DNA from 4 places in the Streptomyces sp. NPDC003393 genome. Region 2 is predicted to be linked to each of the others. Evidence: riboswitches for the same ligand, from Rfam matches in the RefSeq annotation. Region 2 holds a riboswitch; each other region holds the start of a gene.

Region 1 (5,825 bases), on a different contig from region 2:
CCTGTACTTCACGGGCCTGCCGGCGGCGGCGTCGTACGGCCCGGTGATGCGCTTCGTGTGCGGCACGGAGTTCGCCTCGCCACGGCTGGCCCGTCATCTGGCGACGGCCCACGGCTGAGCATTCGCGGACGGCGGAGGCGAGTTGGAGGGGGGTGACCCGGTGCAGCGAGGGCCGAACGGGGTCGTCCGGTTCCGGTGGGGCCGGGGGTGCGGCGGATCCGTATTCTCTGATCATGCCCGCTCCCCTTGCACCTGCCCTCATCGCCACCGACCTGGACGGAACGCTGCTGCGCGGCGACGACTCCGTGTCCGAACGGACCGTGGCCGCGCTCGCGCGGGCCGAGGCGGCCGGTGCCCGGCACCTCGTCGTGACCGGCCGGCCGGCGCCGAGGGTCCGGGCGCTGCTGAAGGCGCTGGGCTCCACGGGCCTCGCGGTGTGCGGGCAGGGGGCGCAGCTCTACGACGCCGGGACCGACCGTCTGCTGTGGTCGGTCACGCTGGACACGGAGACGGCGGAGACCGCGCTCGGCAAGATCGAGGCCGAGGTGGGAGAGGTGTACGCCGCCGTCGACCAGGACGGGGCGGACGGGCTCACGCTCATCGAGCCGGGATACCGGATGCCGCATCCGACCCTGCCGGCGTGGCGGGTCGAGCGGCGCGAGGAGCTGTGGCAGGCGCCGATCAGCAAGGTGCTGCTGCGCCATCCAGTGCTGTCCGACGACGAGTTGGCCGAGGTGGCCCGTGGCGCGGTCGGCTCGCTCGCCACGGTCACCATGTCGGGGCCCGGGACCGTCGAACTCCAGCCCTGCGGCATCACCAAGGCGACCGGACTGGCGCTGGCCGCCGAGCGTCTGGGGCTCGGCCGGCACAGCGCCCTGGCCTTCGGTGACATGCCGAACGACATCCCCATGTTCCAGTGGGCCGCCCGGGGCGTGGCCATGGCCAACGCCCATCCCGAGCTGAAGGCGGTGGCCGACGAGGTCACCTCGTCGAACGAGGACGACGGCATCGCCGTCGTCCTCGAGCGGTTGTTCCCCCAGGGCCTGTCCGACGATTCCGATCGGACAGGCCCTGGCGAACGGGTGGGGCGACCGATCAGTACGCGCTGAAGACGTTGTCGATCGAGCCGTACCGGTCGGCCGCGTAGTTGCAGGCGGCCGTGATGTTCGCGACCGGGTCGTAGATGTCGAACGAGGTGCCGTCCACGTGGTACGCGTTGAAGGTCGGCTGGATGACCTGCAGCAGGCCCTTGGAGGGAATGCCCTTGGCGGCGTTGGAGTCCCACAGGTTGATGGCCCGCGGGTTGCCGGACGACTCGCGCATCACATTGCGGTAGATGCCGTGGTAGCTGCCCGGAATGCCCTTTTTGTGCATGATTGCGAGGGACTCGCGGATCCAGCCGTCGAGGTTGTTCGAATGGGCCACCGTGCTCACGGCCGCGGTGGTGCTCTTGGCCGGAGTGGCGGCGGAGGCGCTGGTCGCGCCGATGAGCGGCAGAGCGAGGACGGCCGCACCCGCGCCGCCGGCGACGAGGGTGCGAACGAGACGGGTGGTGCGGGTGCGGCGCTGGACCTGAGCGGACATGCGGATTCCTCTCCTACGCCTGCGAGGTGAGCTGTCGGGTTCGGGCGGGGAGGTGCCCGGCCGCGTCCCGTGGGACGTGGCTTCACCCCGAGCCGTTCCGGCGCGACGTACAACGCTCCGGCCCGGCGACTTACCTGGGTCCCCCGCTCCTGCCATGAGTGGTTCAGTCGATGGGCATCGGGCGGCGGCAGGATTCGGCGTCCGCTCGATGGACCGGGAACGTATGCGACAGCACATGTCCGGAACAAGTGCTCGGTTTGCGGATCGTCCTAGTTGACCTTGATCTGTGGCATATGGGGTGCTTGATCCTTTGCTATCGCCAAGGGTCAACTGGCATGCGGGGGAAGGGAAGGCGAGAAGACGGGCCGCACGGAGGGTCGAGGGCCCGGCGTGACCCAACTCACGGAATTATGGAGAGAGGAGCAATTACGGCCAAACGGGATTGAGATGACAATAGGGTTAAATCGGGCCATGGAGTGTTCGGGCATGATGGTCGTCACTTCGCGTGACGTCATGGCCTGTGCGTACGTGTACACCTGTGCGCATGTGTGCGAGTGAAGGCGGCCCGGGGTAGGGAGAGATGAGTCGCTAAATATATGCTCATGTGTGGTGATAAGCGGTCATATCGGGCGTGATCCGATAGTGCCTGGCCTGTAGCGGTGGGCGCCATCGGTGATCGAAACGTGACCGGATACGCTGACTTGAGTGATGGCAGCGACCTATCGACAAACCGTGTAAGCGCCAGCAGACACCAGCAGACAGGAGACCCCTCGTGACCGTCGTCGGGCCGTTCGGGCTGAGCGTGCGGGACCAGGCTCTCGAAGCCGATGTCCAGGCCGGATTGGCGGCTGTCGAGGAAGGGCTGATCGAGGCCACCAAGAGCGAGGTCCCCTTCATCACGGAGGCCGCGCAGCACCTGGTCAAGGCGGGCGGGAAGCGTTTCCGACCGCTGCTCGTGATGCTGGCGGCGCAGTTCGGTGACCCGTACGCGCCGGGGGTCGTGCCCGCGGCCGTGGTGGTGGAACTGACCCACCTGGCCACGCTCTACCACGACGACGTGATGGACGAGGCCGCCGTGCGGCGCGGGGTGGCCAGCGCGAACACCCGCTGGGGCAACTCCGTCGCCGTCCTCACCGGTGACTTCCTGTTCGCCCGGGCCTCCCAGATCCTCGCCGACCTCGGGCCCGAGGCGGTCCGCGTGCAGGCACTGGCGTTCGAGCGGCTGGTCACCGGGCAGATCCTGGAGACGGCGGGGCCGCAGGACGGACGGGATCCGGTCGACCACTACCTGGACGTGCTGGGCGGCAAGACGGGGTCGCTGGTGGCCGTCTCGTGCCGGTTCGGCGCGATGATGTCCGGCGCCGACGAGACCGTCGTGGACGTGCTGACGCAGTACGGCGAGCGGCTGGGTGTCGCGTTCCAGCTGGCCGACGACGTGCTGGACATCGCCTCCGACTCGCACGAGTCGGGCAAGACCCCGGGGACGGACCTGCGGGAGGGCATTCCGACCCTGCCGGTGCTGAGGCTGCGCGAGCGCGCACAGCGGCTGGGCCTGTCCGAGGACCTCGCGCTGTGCGAGCTGCTGGACTCCGACCTCAGTGACGACGCACGGCACGCGGAGGCGCTCGCGGCGCTGCGGGTGCACCCGGCCCTGGAGCAGGCCCGTCGGGACACCGTGCGGTACGCGGAGGAGGCGCGCGCCGCGCTGGCGCCGCTGCGCGAGTGCGACGCGAAGGCCGCGCTGCTCGAGCTGTGCGACGCGGTGGTGCACCGCGCCGGCTGAGGCCGGTTCTTCCCGGAGCGTCCTGTCGGGGTCGCTTCTCCTCACGGACACGGGCGGCGTCTCCACCCGACCCCTACGGGACGGGTGGAGACGCCGCCGCTTCGTGTCATACCGCAGGCGTACGCGGAGTTGGCTCCGCGGTCTGACGCTTCCGCGCTGTCGATTTGGTCAGATGGAAACCACGGACCACACCACTCCTCACCGATTCGGGTGAGAATGGCGGCTCGGGGGTGGGAGCAGTACAGACGGGCAGCCGCCGCCGACGACGGAGGTAAGGCACACATGACACCGTACGAATCCGACGACGCCAGGGGCGCGGCGGTCGACGACCCGCACTCGGCGCGGCGCAAGGCCGCCCGCTACGTCGTTCCGGTCGCGGTGGTGGGGGTGGCGGCGGCGACGATCGGGCTCGTCCCCGCACTCGCCGACTCCGGCGACCCGGACCTTCCGAAGATCACCGCGCAGCAACTCATCGAGAAAATCGCCAAGTCGGACGTCCAGCAGCTGTCCGGCACCGCCAAGATCACCACCGACCTCGGTCTTCCGGACCTCGGCGGTCTGGAGAGCGGCCTGCTCTCCGGTGCTGCCAAGGGCGGTGACGGATCGTCGGCCGATCCGAGCACCAAGCTGACCGAGCTGGCCTCCGGCACGCACACCCTGCGCGTCGCGGCCGACGGCCCGGACCGGCAGAAGGTCTCGCTGATCGAGAGCGCCGCCGAGTACAGCCTCATCCACAACGGCGCGGACGTCTGGGGCTACGACAGCAAGTCCAACGAGGTCTACCACAGCACCGCGGACCAGGACGGCACCCAGCACCGGGACGAGGTGCCGGCCACGCCCAAGGACTTCGCCGACCAGGCCCTGAAGTCGGTCGACGACACCACCTCGGTGACGGTGGACGGCACCGCCCAGGTGGCGGGCCGGGACGCCTACCGGCTGGTCATCAAGCCCAAGCACGCCTCCGGCACCACGGTCGGTGTGATCAGCATCGCGGTGGACTCCAGGACCGGGATGCCGCTCAAGTTCACACTCACCCCGGCGAGCGGGGGCGCCGCCGTGGTGGACGCCGGCTTCACCCAGGTCAGCTTCGCCGCGCCGGCCGCCTCCACGTTCGACTTCACCCCGCCCAAGGGCGCGAAGGTCACCGAGAAGAAGGACGCCGAGACGGGCGCGCGCCCCGTCCGGCCGAACCCGCACCACGGCCTCGCCCCGCAGAAGGGGCTCGCCGAGGAGGGTGCGAAGGTCCTCGGGAAGGGCTGGAACTCCATCGCGGTCCTCGACTCCGGCGCCGAGGGCGGCATCCCGTCGTCCTCCGGCAAGGGAGACCTGGGCGGCTTCCTCGGTTCGCTCGGCGACCAGGCCAGCGGGAAGTTCGGCAAGGGCACGGTCTTCTCCACCCGCCTGGTCAACGCCCTGATCACCGACGACGGCAAGGTCTACGTCGGCACGGTCACCAAGGACGCCCTGGTCAAGGCGGCGAACGCCGGGCAGTAGGCACGCGAGAGAGCACGACGGACCGAGGGAGCCGGGGGAGCCGATGGACGAGGTGTCCGCCACGCGGCCGGAGCGGGCCGCGCGGGACGCCGAGGACGGCGTCATCCACACCCGCGCGCTCACCAAGCGCTATCGCGGCGGGCAGCTCGCCGTCGACGGCTTGGACCTGACCGTCCCGGAGGGCAGCGTCTTCGGTTTCCTCGGGCCGAACGGCTCGGGCAAGACCACCACCATCCGCATGCTGATGGGGCTGATCGAGCCCACCTCCGGCACCGCGCGAGTTCTGGGGCACCCCATGCCCCGTTCGTCGCGCGCCGTGCTGCCGCACGTCGGCGCGCTGATCGAGGGCCCAGCCCTGTACGGCTTCCTGACCGGCCGGGACAACCTGCTGCGCTACGACGCCGCCGACCCCACAGCCGAACCGCGCACCCGCGGGTCCCGGGTCGCGGCCGCACTGGACCGGGTGGGCCTGACCACCGCCGCGGGCAAGAAGGCCAGGGCGTACTCGCTGGGCATGAAGCAGCGCCTCGGACTCGCCGCCGCGCTGCTCCGGCCGCGCAGACTGCTCGTCCTGGACGAACCGACCAACGGCCTCGACCCGCAGGGCATGCGGGAGATCCGCTCCCTGGTGCGCGAGCTGGCCTCCGACGGCACGACCGTCTTCCTCTCGTCCCATCTGCTGGACGAGATCGAGCAGGTGTGCACGCACGCCGCGGTCATGGCCCGGGGGAGGCTGATCACCCAGGGCCCGGTCGCCGAGCTGGCCGCCGGGGCCCGTGGCCGGCTCGTGGTGACCACACCGGACACGGCGGAGGCGGCCCGGGTGCTGAAGGAGCAGGCGGTCGCCGATGTCGTCGTCACCGACGACCGGGTGACCGGCGAGCCGCCGGAGCGTGATCTCGCCGAGGTGAACGCCGCTCTGGTCACGGCAGGCGTGCGCGTGCGGGGCTTCGGGGTGCGACGC
Region 2 (5,825 bases):
TCCGACCCCAACTCCCGGCCCCGGGCCTCGGGGCCCGGATCGCCGCCCCCCAGACCCCCGCACGCCCCCGCCCACCGCCCGAACGCCGCACTTACGGCCCGGCTCCCCCGGATACCCGATCGGAGACTCGGCGTCCTCGGGCTATGCTCGGGGAGGCAACATCGCCTGGGCCCTTAGCTCAATTGGCAGAGCAGTGGACTTTTAATCCATTGGTTGTGGGTTCGAGTCCCACAGGGCCTACGGATGGCGGGCGGGGGATACGCTCCTGACCTGCGGTGCAGCGCCCGAGCCGGCTCGACCGGCTCGGGCGCTGCCGCGTTGTCGGGTGCTCGCGCGAGCGATGCGCGCGCGGACGTGCCGCGTGGGCTCAGCTCTGGCAGCCGCAGCCCGACGCCTTCTTGGCGTCCCTGACGGTCAGGGTGGGGTCGGCCGAGGTCTCAGCCGGCGTGCAGCAGGCGCTGACGCCACAGCACGCGTCCTGCGAACTCCGGGCCCCGGTGGCCCGGTAGGAGGCCGCGGGCTTGGTGGCCCGGACGATCGCCGAGTGCATGCCGTCCGCCACGCCGTGCGTCGGGGTGATGTCGATGCCGGTGAAGCCGGCGGCTTCGAGGCCGGCGCGGTATTCGGCGAAGGACAGCGCGCCGGCGATGCAGCCGACGTAGTCACCGCGCTCCGCGCGCTGTTCGGGTGTGAGCGAGTCGTCGGCGACGACGTCCGAGACGCCGATGCGGCCTCCGGGCCTGAGGACGCGGAAGGTCTCGGCGAAGACGGCGGGCTTGTCGACGGACAGGTTGATCACGCAGTTGGAGATGACCACGTCGACGGTGTTCGCAGGCAGTGGGATGGCCTCGATCGTGCCCTTGAGGAACTCCACGTTGGCGGCGCCCGCCTTCTCGGCGTTCGCCAGGGCCAGGGCGAGCATCTCCTCGGTCATGTCCAGCCCGTACGCCTTGCCGGTCGGGCCGACGCGGCGGGCGGAGAGCAGGACGTCGATGCCGCCGCCGGAGCCGAGGTCCAGGACGCGTTCGCCCTCGCGGAGTTCCGCCACGGCGGTGGGGTTGCCGCAGCCGAGGGAGGCGGCGACCGCTTCGGCGGGGAGGGCGTCGCGTTCGCCGACGGCGTAGAGAGCGGAGCCGAAGTTCTCGTCGACCTCGACGGGCTCGGGGCCGCAGCAGGCGGCGCCGCCCTCGATGACCTGCACGGCTGCGGCGGCGTAGCGCCGACGGACGGTTTCGCGCAGATCGGTGGACTGCTCGCTCATCTCTTCACTCCTGGATGACGGGGCATGGCGGTGCCCGGGCGGCCTGTATTGAAGTTCGTTGATGCAACCTTGCGCCCTGGATCGAGAAACGTCAATATAGGGGCATGCCGAAACAAGAGCTCGAGGTGAACGGCCGGGGCGGCGCCGGTGCCGGCGCCTGCTGCCCGGGCCTGGCCGCCGCGCCACTGGACGACGAACGCGCCGCGGAGCTGGCCAAGGTCTTCAAGGCGCTGGGCGATCCGGTGCGGCTGCGCCTGCTGTCGATGATCGCCTCGCGGGAGGGCGGTGAGGTGTGCGTGTGCGAGATGACGCCGGCCTTCGACCTGTCCCAGCCGACGATCTCCCACCACCTCAAGCTTCTGCGCCAGGCCGGCCTGATCGACTGCGAGCGCCGTGGTACCTGGGTGTACTACTGGGCGCTGCCCGGGGCCCTGGACGAGCTCGCCGGGTTCCTGACGACGCCGAAAGCCGCCCGGACGACGGCGTGACCGCGTCCCTCGGCCGCCGTGTCGCGGCCGAGGGACGCGAAGACCGCCCGAGTCGGTCGTGTGAGACTGCCGGTCCCCCGAGAGAGAGTGCGCCGATGCCCCTTCCGTACGTGCTGTTGTCCGCCGCCGTCTCCCTGGACGGCTACCTGGACGACACCGGCCCCGATCGCCTTCTGCTGTCCAGCCCCGCCGACTTCGACCGGGTCGACGAGGTACGGGCGTCGGTCGACGCGATCCTGGTCGGAGCCGGCACTCTGCGGGCCGACAACCCGCGGCTGCTGGTCAACTCGCCCGAGCGGCGCGCCGCCCGAGTCGCCGCCGGGCGGCCGGAGTACCCGTTGAAGGTCACGGTCAGCGCCTCCGGAGAGCTGGACCCCGAGGCCCGCTTCTGGCACACGGGCGGGGAGAAGATCGTCTACACGACCGACAAGGGTGCCCAGCGGCTGCGTGAGGCCGGTGTCGGCGCCCGGGCCGGCCACGGCGTCGACATCGTGGCTCTGGGGGACGCGCTCGACTGGCGGCTGCTGCTGGAGCATCTGCACGACGTGCGCGGGGTGCGCCGACTGATGGTCGAGGGCGGCGGGACGGTGCACACCCAGCTGCTCCAGCGGCAGCTCGCCGACGAGGTGCAGCTCGTCCTGGCCCCGCTGTTCGTCGGCGACCCCCGGGCGCCCCGGTTGTTCGGTCCCGGCGCGTATCAGGGCGGGCGGCTGCGACGGGTGGAGACGCGGGCCATCGGCGACGTCGTCCTCGTGCGTTACGAGCCGACCGCGCCCGGCACCGGGGACGAGGCCGTCCCCGCGGACCGGCACTGGCTCAGGATCGCCTGCGAGCTGGCGGCCCAGTGCCCGCCCTCGCGGACCGCTTTCAGCGTGGGCGCGGTGGTGGTCGCCGCCGACGGCACCGAGCTCGCCCGGGGCCACTCGCGGGAGGGCGGCGACCCGGTCGTGCACGCGGAGGAGGCGGCACTGGCCAAGATCGATCCGGCCGATCCGCGGCTGCCGGCCGCCACGGTGTACAGCAGCCTGGAACCGTGCGCCCGACGTGCCTCCCGGCCGCGCCCGTGCGCCCGGCTGATTCTGGACGCGGGGGTACGGCGGGTCGTCACGGCCTGGCGGGAACCGGACACGTTCGTCGAGGCCGCCAACGGGGCCGCGGTGCTCCTGGGCGCGGGCGCGGACGTCGTCGTGCTGCCCGAGTTCGAGGGTCCGGCCCGGGAGCCCAACCGGCACCTGGAAGGCGAGGCCCTGGCCCGGGCGGAGGAGAGGCGCTGACGGAGGCGGAGGAGGGGCGCCGGCGAGGGCCGGACCGAGCGTCGGAGAAAGGCCGGACCGAGCGTCGAAGAAAGGGGTGCGCGGGCCGCCCCGCGGATGGCGTACACTGGTGTCATGCCGACGCGGGGTGGAGCAGCTCGGTAGCTCGCTGGGCTCATAACCCAGAGGTCGCAGGTTCAAATCCTGTCCCCGCTACTGAAGGCTCAGGGCCGGAATCCGAACGTGGATTCCGGCCCTGAGTGTTTTCGACCCCGGGTCCGATCCGGGAATCCGCTTCGCGCATGCGCGCGTGGGACGCGCCGGTGATGGTCACGCTCGGCAATTGGATGATCTCCCTCCGCATAACATCTGAGACACCGTCAAATCCTCTGTGACTGCTGTGATGCAGGCGACTCGCCCGTTTTTCGGTGTCCTGGCCCAAAAGTCCTGGCCAAAAAGGTTTAAGGATCAAGCCGGACGGCTTGGAATCGCGCCCCGGCGTCTATTAACGTTCGATAACGCAGCGCGGTCGTCCCAGCCGTCACAAGAGGCGGCTCCGTGCGCACGCGCCGAATCCCGCGAGGGAACCGGGGAACCACCAACGTGGGGTGAATCGCGCGTCATCCACCGTGGCAGCACGGCTGATTGACGCGCGTAGGAGACCTTCCCGCTCCGAACCCGTCAGCTAACCCGGTAGGCGAGACGGAAGGAAAGGAGTACGCCCGAGTGGCGTCCAACCGGCCCGCACCAGAAGCCCCGTCCCTGCCGAGCCAGCGCACCGAGACCTTCGGATACGGCGCTCGGCGCCCCGACGAGGGCCCTTGGGAGGAGTGGAACCCCACCGAGGACTCCCTCCGCCCGGTACGTGGCCGACACCGGGTGGCCAAGCAGCGCGGCGGCGGGCTCGCCCGCAGCTCCACCGTGCTCGGCGTGGGTGTCATAGCCGCCGTCGGCGCGGGCGGCATGGCCAGCGCCAACACCGGCAAGCCCCCGGTCTCCATCTCGATGCCCGACCTGCCCTCCGTGGAGTCCCTGCCCGCCGTCGGCGCGCTGTTCCACGAGACCGACCACGACGCCCCGCAGGGCTCCGCGACCGTGCTCAGCGACGTCGGCGTGAGCTCCGCCGAGACCGGACAGGGCACCTCGGACGCGGGCGAGACGCTGCGCAACCGCATCATGGCCCAGGCCGAGCAGCAGCAGGTCCAGGTCGAGGCCAAAACCCAGCGGGCCGCCGAGGAAGCCGCCGCCAAGAAGGCCCAGGAGGCGGCCGCCAAGGCGCAGAAGGAGGCCGAGGCCAAGGCCGCCGCCGCGAAGAAGAAGGCGGAGGAGGAGGCCAGGAAGAAGGCCGAGGCGGAGCGGCTGGCGGCGCTGGCCAAGCAGTACACGCTGCCGACCTCCTCGTACACCCTCACCTCCACCTTCGGTGAGGCCGGCTCCATGTGGTCCTCCGGCTACCACACCGGTCTGGACTTCGCCGCACCCACCGGCACCCTGATCAAGGCGATCCACAGCGGCACCATCACCGAGGCCGGCTGGGCCGGGGCCTACGGCTACCGCACGATCCTCACCCTCGACGACGGCACCGAACTGTGGTTCTGCCACCAGTCGTCGATCAGTGTCTCGGTCGGGCAGAAGGTGACCACGGGCGACGTCATCGGCCGCGTGGGCGCCACCGGCAACGTCACGGGCCCCCACCTGCACCTGGAGGTCCACCCCGGCGGCCAGGCCACCGGCATCGACCCGATGGCGTGGCTGCGGGAGAGGGGCCTCAACCCCTGAGGCCCCGGGCGTCGAAGCCCGTTTACGCGATTTTTGCGGTCAGGTCCGGCGGGGCGCGGAATGGGCCCCGCCGGCCTGGTCGTTGACGCCGTACATGACTTCCCATCGCAAGCTTGGCTCGTCCGACCTCGAGGTCTTCCCGCTCGCCCTCGGCGGCAACGTTTTCGGCTGGACCGCCGACCAGCAGCGGTCCTTCGCCGTCCTGGACGCCTGCACGGCGGCAGGCGGCAACTTCATCGACACCGCCGACTCCTACTCGGCATGGGTGGAGGGCAACGAGGGCGGCGAGTCCGAGACGATCATCGGCAGATGGATCAAGGAGCGCGGCAACCGCTCCGACGTCGTCATCGCGACCAAGGTCAGTCAGCACCCGGACTTCCGGGGTCTGTCCGCCGCTAACATCAAGGCGGCGGCCGACGCCTCCCTCACGCGCCTGGGCACCGACTACATCGACCTGTACTACACCCACTTCGACAAGCCCGAAGTGCCGGTCGAGGAGATCGTCGGCGCGCTCGACGAGCTGGTGAGGGCGGGCAAGGTGCGGCACATCGCCGCCTCCAACATCTCCGCCGAGCGCCTCCGGGCCTCCCTGGACTTCTCCGACCGCGAGGGCCTCGCCCGGTACGTGGCGCTCCAACCGCACTACAACCTCGTCTCGCGCGACACCTACGAGGGCCCGCTGCGGGACGTCGCCGAGCGGTACGGCCTGGCCGCCGTGCCGTACTACGCGCTCGCCTCCGGCTTCCTGACCGGCAAGTACCGGCCCGGCGCGACGGTGGACAGCGCGCGGGCGCAGGGCGCCGCCAAGCACCTGGAGACCGACCGCGGCCGGAAGGTGCTCGCCGCCCTCGACGAGGTCGCCCGCGCCCATGACACCGAGGTCGCCACGGTGGCCCTGGCCTGGCTCGCGGCCCAGCCGACAGTGGCGGCCCCGATCGCCTCGGCCCGGACGGTGGAGCAGCTCCCGGCGCTGCTGGGAGTGGCGGAGCTGCGCCTGACGGACGACGAGATCGCACGGCTGACCAGGGCGTCGGCCTGAGCTCC
Region 3 (5,825 bases), on a different contig from region 2:
CTCTACAACCGCCTGGTGCGCCGCGACCGCACCGCCGTCGCGGCCGGGTTCGGGCTGCTGCGGCTGGCCGGGGCGCCCTCCCTGGGCTGGCTGGACGTGAAGACCTCCGGTGACGTCGAGGTCCCGGTCATCGAGGCCGCCATCGACGAGGAACTCGCCCGGTTCGCCGAGGAGGGTCCCACGGCCGAGGAGATGGAGCGTGCCCAGGCCCAGCTGGAGCGCGAGTGGCTGGACCGGCTCGGCACGGTCGCGGGCCGCGCGGACGAGCTGTGCCGGTACGCGGTCCTCTTCGGTGACCCGCAGCTCGCCCTGACCGCCGTCAAGCGCGTCCTGGAGGTGACACCCGAGGAGGTCCAGGAGGTCGCCAAGGCACGCCTGCGCCCCGACAACCGCGCGGTGCTCGTCTACGAGCCGACCACCGCCGACACGCCCGAAGCCGGCGACACCCAGGACGCGGACGCCGCGGCCACCGACGACACCGAGGAGGCGGCGAAGTGACCGAGCTCGCCACCATGGACTTCCACCCCCAGCCCAAGGCGGGCGAGGCCAAGCCGTGGGCGTTCCCGGCGCCCGAGCGCGACACGCTCGACAACGGCATGACCGTCCTGCGCTGTCACCGCCCCGGCCAGCAGGTCGTCGCCGTCGAGGTGCTGCTGGACGCCCCCCTGGACGCCGAGCCGGCCGGCCTGGACGGCGTCGCCACGATCATGGCGCGGGCCTTCTCCGAGGGCACCGACAAGCACTCCGCGGAGGAGTTCGCCGCCGAACTGGAGCGCGCCGGCGCCACCCTCGACACGCACGCCGACCACCCCGGCGTACGACTGAGCCTGGAGGTCCCCGCCTCCCGTCTGGCCAAGGGCCTCGGCCTGCTGGCCGACGCCCTCAGGGCGCCGGCGTTCGCCGACTCCGAGGTCGAGCGGCTGGTGCGCAACCGGCTCGACGAGATCCCGCACGAGCTGGCCAACCCCTCCCGTCGCGCCGCCATGGAGCTCTCCAAGGAGCTGTTCCCGGCCACCGCGCGCATGTCGCGCCCGCGCCAGGGCACCGAGGAGACCGTCCGCGGCATCGACGCGGCGGCCGTGCGCGCCTTCTACGACCGGCACGTCCGCCCCTCCACGGCCACCGCCGTGGTCGTCGGCGACCTCACCGGCATCGACCTCGACGAGCTGCTCGGCCAGACCCTGGGCGCCTGGACCGGCTCGCCGGCCAAGCCGCGGCCCGTGCCGGCGGTGCACGCCGACGACACCGGCCGGGTGGTCATCGTGGACCGTCCCGGAGCGGTCCAGACGCAGCTGCTCATCGGTCGCATCGGACCCGACCGGCACGACCGTGTGTGGCCGTCCCAGGTGCTCGGCACCTACTGCCTCGGCGGGACCCTCACCTCCCGTCTGGACCGCGTCCTGCGCGAGGAGAAGGGCTACACCTACGGTGTGCGGTCCTTCGGTCAGGTGCTGCGCTCGGCGCCCGACGGCTCGGGCGCCGCGATGCTCGCGATCAGCGGCTCGGTCGACACGCCGAACACCGCTCCGGCCCTGGACGACCTCTTCACGGTGCTGCGCAAGCTCGCCGCCGAGGGCCTCACGGACGCCGAGCGGGACGTCGCCGTGCAGAACCTCGTCGGTGTGGCGCCGCTCAAGTACGAGACGGCCGCCGCCGTGGCGAGCACGCTGGCCGACCAGGTCGAGCAGCACCTGCCCGACGACTACCAGGCGACGCTCTATCAGCAGCTCGTCGCCACCGGCACGGTGGAGGCCACCGCGGCGGTCGTCCGCGCCTTCCCGGTGGACCGGCTGGTGACGATCCTGGTCGGTGACGCGGCGCAGATCAAGGAGCCCGTGGAGGCTCTGGGCATCGGGCAGGTGAGCGTCGTCACGGCCGAGTAGCGATCCGCGGCGACTCCGTCCGGCACGGGCGCGAGGCACGCGCGCGTGGGGCCCTGGTGACCGAAGCGTCACCGGGGCCCTGCGATGTCCGAATTGGGGTAGAGGTTGCCTGTCTGCCCTGTGGCATGCGCTACAAAAGTCCGAATCGGTTTGGGAAGTGACCAAGCTCCCCTCTAGCGTCGGTCCGGCTGTTCGTCGGGCAGTGCGCCGCACCCGCGGCACCGGACAGCCATCGCCGAGTCCCCGTACGGCGCGAGCCAGGGGAGCCGGGGACCCACCCAGTCCCTGGGGTGAATCGGACACCCGCGCGCAGCGAGGGGTCCGTAGGAGACCTTCCTGCTCCGAACCCGTCAGCTAACCCGGTAGGCGAGAGGGAAGGAAAGGACCAGCGTCTGCATGGCGTTCACGCGCGCCACCGGGAAGCATCGCCGCCCCAGCCGCATGCACCGCACCACCGCTTGCGCGGTGGGTGCCGCGGCACTCACCACCACCGGAGTCCTCGGCACTCTCGCCGCCACACCGGCCCTGGCCGCCGAGGGTCCCGCCCCCGAGGAGACCGGCCTGACCCCGGTCGTCACCATCGGTGACAGCGTCGCGGCGAAGATCGATGCCCAGGCCACCGCCCAGCGGAAGGCCGCCGAGCACAAGAAGGCCGAGGAGGCCGCGCGCAAGAAGGCCGAGGCCGCGCGCAAGAAGGCGGCCGAGCTGGCGAAGAAGGAGCGCGAGGCCAAGGAGCGCGCCGCCCGCGAGGCCGAGCGCAGGCGCCTCAACGCCTTCGTGTCGCCGATCGCCGGCTCGTACGTCTCCACCGGTTACAGGACCGGCGGCTCCCTGTGGTCGTCCGGTTCCCACACCGGCGTCGACTTCCATGCCGCGAGCGGCACCTCCGTGCACGCCGTCGGCCGCGGGACCGTCGTCCAGGCCGGCTGGGGCGGGGCCTACGGCAACCAGGTCGTGATCAGGATGGCCGACGGCCTGTACACCCAGTACGGCCATCTGTCCTCCATCGGCGTCTCGGTGGGCCAGCAGGTCGTCCCGGGCCAGCAGATAGGCCTGTCCGGCGCGACCGGCAACGTCACCGGACCGCATCTCCACTTCGAGGCACGCACCACTCCGGAGTACGGCTCCGACATCAACCCGATTCTCTACCTCCGCCGGCACGGTGTGAACGTCTGAGCGACCCACGTGGTCCTGTCCGAAAGCCCCGGCCGGTGAGGCCGGGGCTTTCGGCGTTCCAGGTGGATCGCTGTCCAAAAAATGTGGCTGGATTCCGGCCTGCCGTCGGAAATTGCCGTTCACTGGAATACAGTCGCAACGGGCGTCCGGTGCGGCGCACAGACGGGGATTCCGGCGGGATTCAGGCGGAGGTCGGTCATGCGTATTCCGGCGCACTCGGTGTGCACGGCGATCCGGGACGACATCGTCGCCGGAGTCCATGAGCGCGGCAGCCGGCTCACCGAGGAGGTCCTCGCCCGCCGCTACGGCGTCTCGCGGGTCCCCGTGCGCGAAGCCCTGCGCACCTTGGAGGCCGAGGGCTTCGTGGTGACCCGGCGGCACGCCGGGGCGTGCGTGGCGGAGCCGACCGAGCAGGAGGCGGCCGACCTGCTGGAGATGCGGCTCCTGCTGGAACCGCTGGCCGCGTTCCGGGCCGCCCAGCGGCGCACGGAGGCCCACCTGAAGGTGCTGCGGGGGCTGGTCAGGCTGGGGCAGGAGCGGGCGGGGAGCGGCGGCGGCGAGGAACTGCGGTCCCTGGGGAGCTGGTTCCACGAGACGCTCACCCAGGCCTGCGGCAGCCCGGCGCTCACCACCATGCTGACCCAGTTGCGGCACAAGATCGCCTGGATGTACTCGGTGCCGGTCCCGGCCGACCCCGTGAAGTCCTGGGCCGAGCACGGCGCCATCGCCGACGCGGTGGCGCGCGGCGACGGCGAGCGCGCGCGGGCACTGACCGCCGTGCACGCCGAGCGCGCGAGCGCCGCCCATCGCGTGAGGACTTCGCAACGTCCCGTAAACACGTCGGGTGCACGGAATTAACGCGGCGGCCGTATACAAGAAGGGCTGTTCAGCAGGGGGTATTTTTCCTTGCCCTTTTCCGTGAGTGGCATTCCGGTCTGCCGGAATTTCGCTCGGTGTGTTGCGGGATCGGTCTTTCGAGATGAGTGGGAAAGGGCGAAACCGCGCCACCCCGGACCGGGTGATGCGGTTTCAGCGTCCCGGACGGGACGTCAGCGCTCGATCGGGCCGTCAGACCGTCTCGGGAAGCTCCTCGAGTCCCTCGGAGACCAGCTTGGCCAGCCGGTCCAGGGCGGCGTCCGCGCCCTCGGCGTCGGAGGCCAGGACGACCTCCTCGCCGCCCTGGGCGCCGAGGCCGAGGACGGCCAGCATGGAGGCCGCGTTGACGGGGGTGCCGTCGGCCTTGGCGATCGTCACGGGGACACCTGCGGCCGTGGCGGCCCGGACGAAGATGGAAGCGGGGCGGGCGTGGAGGCCCTCGGCCCAGCCGACGTTGACGCGGCGTTCAGCCATGTGATGCTGCCCTTCGGGATATCAGGGTTGTCTAGACCAGTTTCCCACACGTGAGGCGTGCCCGGAGCGGCACGGTGTCCCGTCCCCGCACGCGTCGGACCGCGGCCTCGATCCGACCCGTTTCCTCGCGCGGTTCCTCCACAGACTGCCTCGCGCCGTTGTCGGACGCTAGCCGTACTCTGGGCCCCATGCAGACCTCGTCGGACCGGCATGAGTATCCCGCCCACTGGGAGGCCGACGTGGTGCTGCGCGACGGCGGCACAGCCCGGATCCGCCCCATCACCGCCCAGGACGCCGACCGCCTGGTCAGCTTCTACGAGCAGGTCTCGGACGAGTCCAAGTACTACCGCTTCTTCGCGCCCTACCCGCGTCTGTCCGCGAAGGACGTCCACCGCTTCACGCACCACGACTTCGTGGACCGGGTGGGGCTGGCGGCCACGGTCGGCGGCGAGTTCATCGCCACCGTGCGGTACGACCGCGTCGGCGCCGGTGGCGCGCCCGCCCCCGCGCCGGCCGACGAGGCGGAGGTCGCGTTCCTGGTGCAGGACGCCCACCAGGGACGAGGAGTCGCCTCGGCGCTCCTGGAACACATCGCGGCTGTCGCCCGCGAGCGCGGCATCCGCCGCTTCACCGCCGAGGTGCTGCCCGCCAACACCAAGATGATCAAAGTGTTCACCGACGCCGGGTACACCCAGAAGCGCAGCTTCGAGGACGGCGTCGTGCACCTGGAGTTCGACATCGAGCCCACGGACCGCTCCCTGGCCGTGCAGCGCGCGCGGGAGCAGCGCGCCGAGGGGCGGTCGGTACGCCGCCTGCTGGTGCCCGGCTCGGTCGCCGTCATCGGGGTGGGCCGCACCCGCGGGGGCGTGGGCCGCAGCCTCCTGGACCACATCCGCGAGGCGGGGTTCACCGGCCGGCTGCACGCCGTGAACCGCGCCTTCGGCGAGGACCGGCAGGAGATCGACGGGGTGCCCGCCCACCGGTCGGTGCGCGAGATCGGAGGACCCGTGGACCTCGCGGTCGTGGCCGTACCGGCCGAGCAGGTCCCCGAGGTCCTCACCGAGTGCGGCGAGCACGGTGTGCAGGGGCTCGTCGTGCTCTCCGCCGGATACGCGGAGAGCGGCCCCGAGGGGCGGGAGCGCCAGCGCGCACTCGTCCGGCACGCGCGCGCGTACGGCATGCGGATCATCGGGCCCAACGCCTTCGGGGTCATCAACACCTCGCCGGACGTCCGGCTGAACGCCTCCCTCGCCCCCGAGATGCCGCGTCCCGGCCGCATCGGGATGTTCGCGCAGTCCGGAGCGATCGGCATCGCGCTGCTGTCCCGGCTGCACCGGCGCGGCGGCGGCGTGACCGGCGTCACAGGAGTGTCGACCTTCGTCTCGTCCGGCAACCGGGCGGACGTCTCCGGCAACG
Region 4 (5,825 bases), on a different contig from region 2:
CGAGTGGGCGACCAGGACGTGCAGGCACTTGACCCGGTCGGGCATGCCGCCCGCACTCGGAAAGCCCGTCAGCTCCTCGATCTCGTCCCGGCGCCGGATGTAGTCCTCGTGCGCGGCCCGGTACGCCGCCGCCAGCTCCGGGTCGCTCGCCAGCCGCTCGGTCATCTCCTTCATCACACCGTCGGCCTCCAGCGTGCCGATCGCCGACGCGGCCCGCGGGCAGGTCAGGTAGTACAGCGTGGGGAAGGGTGTGCCGTCGGGCAGCCGGGGGGCCGTCTCCACGACGTCCGGCTGTCCGCACGGACAGCGGTGGGCGATCGCGCGCAGCCCGCGCGGCGGCCGCCCGAGCTGCTGCTTGAAGGCCTCGACGTCCGCGTCGGTGGGTTCGGTGCGCGGGGTGGGCGGCGGGGGTGTTTCCATGCCTGTGGGGAAATCTCTCTGTCGGTTCACTGGTGGCCGGCGTCGGACCTGTCGACCTGGTACCAGACGTTGGTGTACCAGGGGCGGCGAGCCGTCTCCCGCTCGGTGCGGGACTGCCTGGCCGCTCCCGGGTCGACCACGATGTACCCGGTCTCCCCGGGCAGCACATAGTGCAGCCGGTGCCGGATCTGCTGCTCGGCGTAGGCGTCGTCCTGCCAGCGCGCCTTCAGGTCGCGCAGCTGCTCGACCCGCTCCTGGGCCTGCCGTTTCTGTCGCTTCAGGTCGGTGATGTCGGCACGCTGGGAGACGTACTGCCGCATCGGGTAGGCCAGGGCGACCACCAGCGAACAGACCACGAGCGCCAGCAGCGCGGCCCGCCCGGTGAGCCGGGAGCGTCGGGCCTGACGCCGGGTCTGGGAGCGGTAGACGCGGGCCGCGGTCTGCTCGCCGAGCAGCCTGAGCCTGGTCGTGGTGGAGAACCGGTCCCGGTCATTCCGGTCCTTCACGGCCATGGTCCCGCCTCCCCTGCACACGTGCGTACGTCCCCGGACACGGTACGGGACCGGGCACGGAGACGTACGGGCGACTGGCTGAGCCTCACCCCGGGTCGGGTCGGCCCCGGGAGACCTCGGCCTAGGCCCTGAAGCGCGGGAAGGCGCTGCGGCCGGCGTACACGGCGGCGTCGTCGAGGATCTCCTCGATGCGCAGCAGCTGGTTGTACTTGGCGACGCGCTCGGAGCGGGCCGGGGCGCCGGTCTTGATCTGGCCGCAGTTGGTGGCGACGGCCAGGTCGGCGATGGTGACGTCCTCGGTCTCGCCGGAGCGGTGGGACATCATGCACTTGAAGCCGTTGCGCTGGGCCAGCTCGACGGCGTCCAGGGTCTCGGTCAGCGAGCCGATCTGGTTCACCTTCACCAGCAGGGCGTTGGCGGTGCCCTCCTCGATGCCGCGGGCCAGACGCTCGGGGTTGGTGACGAACAGGTCGTCGCCGACCAGCTGGACCTTGTCGCCGAGCTTGTCGGTGATGACCTTCCACCCGGCCCAGTCGTCCTCGAACAGCGGGTCCTCGATGGAGACGAGCGGGTAGGCCGCGACGAGCTCCTCGTAGTACTCCGTCATCTCGGCGGCGGAGCGCTCCTTGCCCTCGAAGAGGTACTTGCCGTCCTTGTAGAACTCGGAGGCGGCGACGTCGAGCGCGAGGGCGATCTGCTCGCCGGGCGCGTACCCGGCCTCCTTGATCGCCTCGAGGATGAGGTCGAGGGCCTCGCGGTTGGAGCCGAGGTTCGGGGCGAAGCCGCCCTCGTCGCCGAGGCCGGTGGACAGGCCCTTGGTCTTCAGGACCTTCTTCAGCGTGTGGTAGACCTCGGTGCCCCAGCGCAGCGCCTCGGAGAAGGACTCCGCGCCGATCGGAGCGATCATGAACTCCTGGATGTCCACGTTGGAGTCGGCGTGCGAGCCGCCGTTCAGGATGTTCATCATCGGCACCGGCAGCAGGTGCGCGTTCGGGCCGCCCAGGTAGCGGAAGAGCGGGAGGTCGGACGCCTCGGAGGCGGCGTGGGCGACGGCGAGGGAGACACCGAGGATGGCGTTGGCCCCGAGGGAGCCCTTGTTGTCGGTGGCGTCCAGGTCGAACATGGCCTGGTCGATCAGACGCTGCTCGGTGGCGTCGTAGCCGACGAGCTCCGGGCCGATCTGCTCGATGACGGCGAGGACGGCCTTCTCGACGCCCTTGCCCTGGTAGCGGTTGGGGTCCCCGTCGCGCAGCTCGATGGCCTCGAAGGCACCCGTCGAGGCGCCGGACGGAACGGCGGCACGACCCGTGCTGCCGTCGTCGAGGCCGACCTCGACCTCGACCGTGGGGTTGCCTCGGGAGTCCAGGATTTCCCGGGCTACGACGACGTCGATGGACGGCACGAGCATCTCCTTCGTGGATGTGACGCTGAAAGTGCGGGGCTTGTGAGCCTTGCGACTAGAGCCTAACCGTCCCCGGGCCCCGGCCGTCCGACCGACCGTCCCGTGGACAGGGTGACGGCCACATTGTTCCACACCGGAACAAAAGGAGGGAGCAGTTGCGGAAAGTCGAGGGAAACCGCCGGCGAAAAGGGCCCCGCCCCGGCGCGTACGGGGGAACACGCGCCGGGGCGGGGGGACTGGGGGGACGGGACCCACGGGACGGGGAGCCCGCGGGAGGGGAGCGGACCCGCGGCCCGCGCCGCCTACTTCAGGTGCAGCTGCTGGCCGGGGAAGATGAGGTCCGCGTCCTCGACGATGTCCTTGTTCAGCTGGAACAGCTTCTCCCAGCCGCCCTTGACGTGGTGCTCGGCGGCGATGGAGCTGAGCGTGTCACCGGAGACCACCTTGTACTCGCCGTCACCCTTCTCGACCTTCTTGCCGGCCGGGGTGGTGACGGTCTTCTTCGGGGCCGGACGCGTGGCGGAGCGGTCGGCCGCCTGCTGCTCGGTGGAGCGGGTGGTGGTGCTCTTGGGCGCGGTGCTCTTGGCGGCGCTGCCGGCGGGGGCGGTGGCACCGCTGTAGGGGGTGCTCGACAGGCCCTTGCCGCACACCGGCCAGGCGCCCTTGCCCTGACCCGCCAGCACCTTCTCGGCGACGGCTATCTGCTGCGCCTTGGAGGCCAGGTCGGCGCGCGGGGCGTAGGCGGTGCCGCCGAACGCGGCCCAGGTGGAGTTCGTGAACTGCAGGCCGCCGTAGAAGCCGTTGCCGGTGTTGATGGACCAGTTGCCGCCGGACTCGCACCGGGCGACCGCGTCCCACTCGGAGGCGGTGGCGGCGGAAGCGTTGCCGGCCGCCATCAGCGGGCCGGCGACGGCGGCGGAGGCGACACCGGCGAGTGCGATGGCGCGGGTGGCCTTGGAGGAACGACGGTGCTTGCCCTTGCCGGAAAACAGCATGGATGGATCCCCTCACCGACGCCTGCGAGGTGAGCTGTCGGGTTCGGGCCGGTTGAGTTGCCCGGCCGTGCCCTCGAAGAGGCACGGCTACACCCCAAGCCGCTCGGGCGAACTGCCCGCTGCGGCACTTACCTTGGGTCCCCCGCTCCTGCCTACGGCGCTCGACGCGACGACTGTTCCCGTGCGGCCGCCGGCAGGATTCGGCGTGGCGGCAGCCGGGGCTCGCGGTGGCGAGCGGTCATGACCGTAGACACGAGATCGACGGGATTTCAAAGACGATCACGGCTTCTGAGACTCATCCCACACTTTCACCGAATGGGACATTCAGTACGAAGTGTGACGTGAACTCCTGCTAGTTCTGGGCGCTTTCGACCGGGACATCCAGGCTCTGACCGGCGACGATGCGGTTCGGGTCGGAGCCGATGGCCGCCTCGTTGGCGTCGTAGAGGGCGTGCCACCCGCCGTGGACGTCAAGGGAGTCGGCGATGGAGGCGAGCGAGTCGCCGGCGCGGACGGTGTAGGAGTCGGCGGAGGCGGTGTGCGCGCCGCCGTCGCCCCGGGAGGCGTGCCGGCCGCCGGCCGCGCTCTCCGTCAGGTCCTCGGCGGCGCTGCCGCCGCGGTGCCGGCCGGTGCCCAGGGCCCCGGTGTCGACGAGAGCCGAAGATCCGACACTCTGCCGGTAGTTGTCCGAGTCGTCCCGGTCGGGTGCGGTCGAAGGCGACGCTTCGGGCGTCGCGACACCCTCCGTGCCGGACCCGGGAGTCGCACCGGACTCGGGGGCGCCGCCCTGCTCGCCGGACCGCGAGGGCGCGTCGGACGGATTCACGGGGGATGCGGAGGACGAATCGCCCGAAGAGGAGGATCCGGCACCGAGGCCGGCGTCCGAATCGGACGAGGACGAACCGGAGTTGCCGTTGTTCCGCGACGAGTCATCGAGCCCGGGGTCACTCACATCGGACGATCCGGACGTGCCGGATGCATCACTCGACTCCGACGATCCCGACGCATGCGACGAGTGGGACGCACCGGAGGAGCGGGAGGAACCGGACCTCGAGGACGAGTCGTAGCCAAGACCCGTGTCGACCTTCGCGGCACCGGTGTCCTTGGTGAGCCCGGAGAGCAGGCCGCAGGTGGGCCAGGCGCCGGGGCCCCGGTCGGCGAGGATCTTCTCGGCCACGGCTATCTGCTGGGACCGGCTGGCCTGGTCGGCGCTCGGGGCGAAGTCGAGGCCGCCGTACTCCTCCCAGTCGTCCTGGGTCAGCTGCAGACCGCCGTAGTAGCCGTTGCCGTTGTCGGCGCTCCAGGAGCCGCCCGTCTCGCACTGGGCCACCTTGTCCCACGTAGTGCCGTCGGCCGCGTGCGCGCCGGTGGCGCCGAGGAGCGGGATGGCGATGGCGGAGCCGGTCACTCCGGCGGTGACGAAGAGGGCCGGAGCCTGACGGGGGCGACGGTGACGGCCGTTCCCGGAGAGCATGCAAGGACCTTTCGGCGACAACAGATACCGACGTGACGGGTGATGCTCGTACGCCACGCTGATGCGTGAACGTATCGGCTGAGGATCCTCCGTCACAAGTTCATGCCGCGCAGATCACGTGAAGATCACACAGTTGAACGTGTGTCACCTTTGCTTCCGTCAACGCCGTTCTGCCGGTGGGAGGCCACGCTCTGCCGGGGTGAAGCGCACGGGCAGCGTCCGCAGTCCCCGCATGATGAGTCCGCCACGCCGGCGCAAGTCGTCCGGTTCGGCGTCGAGTCGGAGGTCGGGAAGCCGGGTGAGGAGCGTGGCGAGGGCGGTCTGGCCCTCCAGGCGCGCCAGCGGGGCGCCGAGGCAGTAGTGGATGCCGTGCCCGTACCCCAGGTGCTGGTTGTCGCGCCGGCCGAGGTCCAAGGTGTCCGGGTCGGCGAACCGCTCCGGGTCGCGGTCGGCGGCGGCGAGCACGACGAGCACCGGGTCGCCCGCCGCGATGTCCTGTCCGCCGATGGTGAGCGGCCGGGTGGCGAACCGCCAGGTGGCCATCTCCACCGGGCCGTCGTAGCGGAGCAGTTCCTCGACGCCGGTCTCCAGCAGGCCGCGTTCGCCGCGGGCCAGGGAGTCCTGGAGGCGGTGTCGCTGCTCGGGATGGGTGAGCAGGGCGTAGGCGCCGTTGCCGATCAGGTTGACGGTCGTCTCGAAACCCGCGAAGAGGAGGATGAAGGCCATGGCGGCGGCCTCCTTCTCGGTGAGGTGCTCACCGTGGTCGGAGGCGCGGATGAGGCCGGAGATCAGGTCCTCGCCGGGGGCCGGCTCCGCGGGCAGCGCCTGCCGCTTGCGGTGGATCAGCTCGGCGAGGTAGCCGCGCATCTTCTTCACCGACCGCGCGACGCCACCCCGCGGGCTCTTTCCGTGCCCCTGGGGGTCCGAGGGCTTGCCCCCGGGAAAATGCAGCATCATGCCCGCCCAGTCGCGGAAGTCGTCCTGGTCCTCGCGCGGGACGCCGAGCATGTCGCAGATGGCGT

Evidence for each region. A riboswitch is a leader RNA that binds a small molecule or an ion and turns the genes downstream of it on or off. The one in region 2 is predicted to bind cyclic di-AMP.
Region 1: linked by a shared signal. The riboswitch ahead of ACWDUZ_RS13335 (transglycosylase SLT domain-containing protein) and the one ahead of ACWDUZ_RS20830 (M23 family metallopeptidase) in region 2 are both predicted to bind cyclic di-AMP.
Region 3: linked by a shared signal. The riboswitch ahead of ACWDUZ_RS19495 (M23 family metallopeptidase) and the one ahead of ACWDUZ_RS20830 (M23 family metallopeptidase) in region 2 are both predicted to bind cyclic di-AMP.
Region 4: linked by a shared signal. The riboswitch ahead of ACWDUZ_RS06285 (transglycosylase family protein) and the one ahead of ACWDUZ_RS20830 (M23 family metallopeptidase) in region 2 are both predicted to bind cyclic di-AMP.

The regions. Positions count from the first base shown of each region.
Region 1 covers NZ_JBSFRB010000010.1:109,238-115,062, forward strand. The annotation lists gene ACWDUZ_RS13325 (FAD-dependent oxidoreductase) at 1-118, shown strand, start outside; gene ACWDUZ_RS13330 (HAD family hydrolase) at 234-1,109, shown strand; gene ACWDUZ_RS13335 (transglycosylase SLT domain-containing protein) at 1,096-1,584, opposite strand; cyclic di-AMP (ydaO/yuaA leader) riboswitch at 1,588-1,764, opposite strand; gene ACWDUZ_RS13340 (polyprenyl synthetase family protein) at 2,357-3,367, shown strand; gene ACWDUZ_RS13345 (LolA family protein) at 3,650-4,861, shown strand; gene ACWDUZ_RS13350 (ABC transporter ATP-binding protein) at 4,905-5,825, shown strand, end outside.
Region 2 covers NZ_JBSFRB010000020.1:110,834-116,658, forward strand. The annotation lists tRNA gene ACWDUZ_RS20805 (tRNA-Lys) at 168-240, shown strand; gene arsM (arsenite methyltransferase) at 368-1,261, opposite strand; gene ACWDUZ_RS20815 (ArsR/SmtB family transcription factor) at 1,366-1,749, shown strand; gene ACWDUZ_RS20820 (dihydrofolate reductase family protein) at 1,845-3,023, shown strand; tRNA gene ACWDUZ_RS20825 (tRNA-Met) at 3,145-3,218, shown strand; cyclic di-AMP (ydaO/yuaA leader) riboswitch at 3,560-3,717, shown strand; gene ACWDUZ_RS20830 (M23 family metallopeptidase) at 3,729-4,781, shown strand; gene ACWDUZ_RS20835 (aldo/keto reductase) at 4,876-5,820, shown strand.
Region 3 covers NZ_JBSFRB010000018.1:115,856-121,680, forward strand. The annotation lists gene ACWDUZ_RS19485 (M16 family metallopeptidase) at 1-498, shown strand, start outside; gene ACWDUZ_RS19490 (M16 family metallopeptidase) at 495-1,883, shown strand; cyclic di-AMP (ydaO/yuaA leader) riboswitch at 2,107-2,267, shown strand; gene ACWDUZ_RS19495 (M23 family metallopeptidase) at 2,280-3,059, shown strand; gene ACWDUZ_RS19500 (GntR family transcriptional regulator) at 3,258-3,917, shown strand; gene ACWDUZ_RS19505 (HPr family phosphocarrier protein) at 4,128-4,409, opposite strand; gene ACWDUZ_RS19510 (GNAT family N-acetyltransferase) at 4,598-5,825, shown strand, end outside.
Region 4 covers NZ_JBSFRB010000004.1:200,245-206,069, reverse strand. The annotation lists gene ACWDUZ_RS06300 (DUF501 domain-containing protein) at 1-420, opposite strand, end outside; gene ACWDUZ_RS06295 (FtsB family cell division protein) at 447-932, opposite strand; gene eno (phosphopyruvate hydratase) at 1,054-2,340, opposite strand; gene ACWDUZ_RS06285 (transglycosylase family protein) at 2,637-3,329, opposite strand; cyclic di-AMP (ydaO/yuaA leader) riboswitch at 3,334-3,499, opposite strand; gene ACWDUZ_RS06280 (transglycosylase family protein) at 3,682-4,803, opposite strand; gene ACWDUZ_RS06275 (cytochrome P450 family protein) at 4,963-5,825, opposite strand, start outside.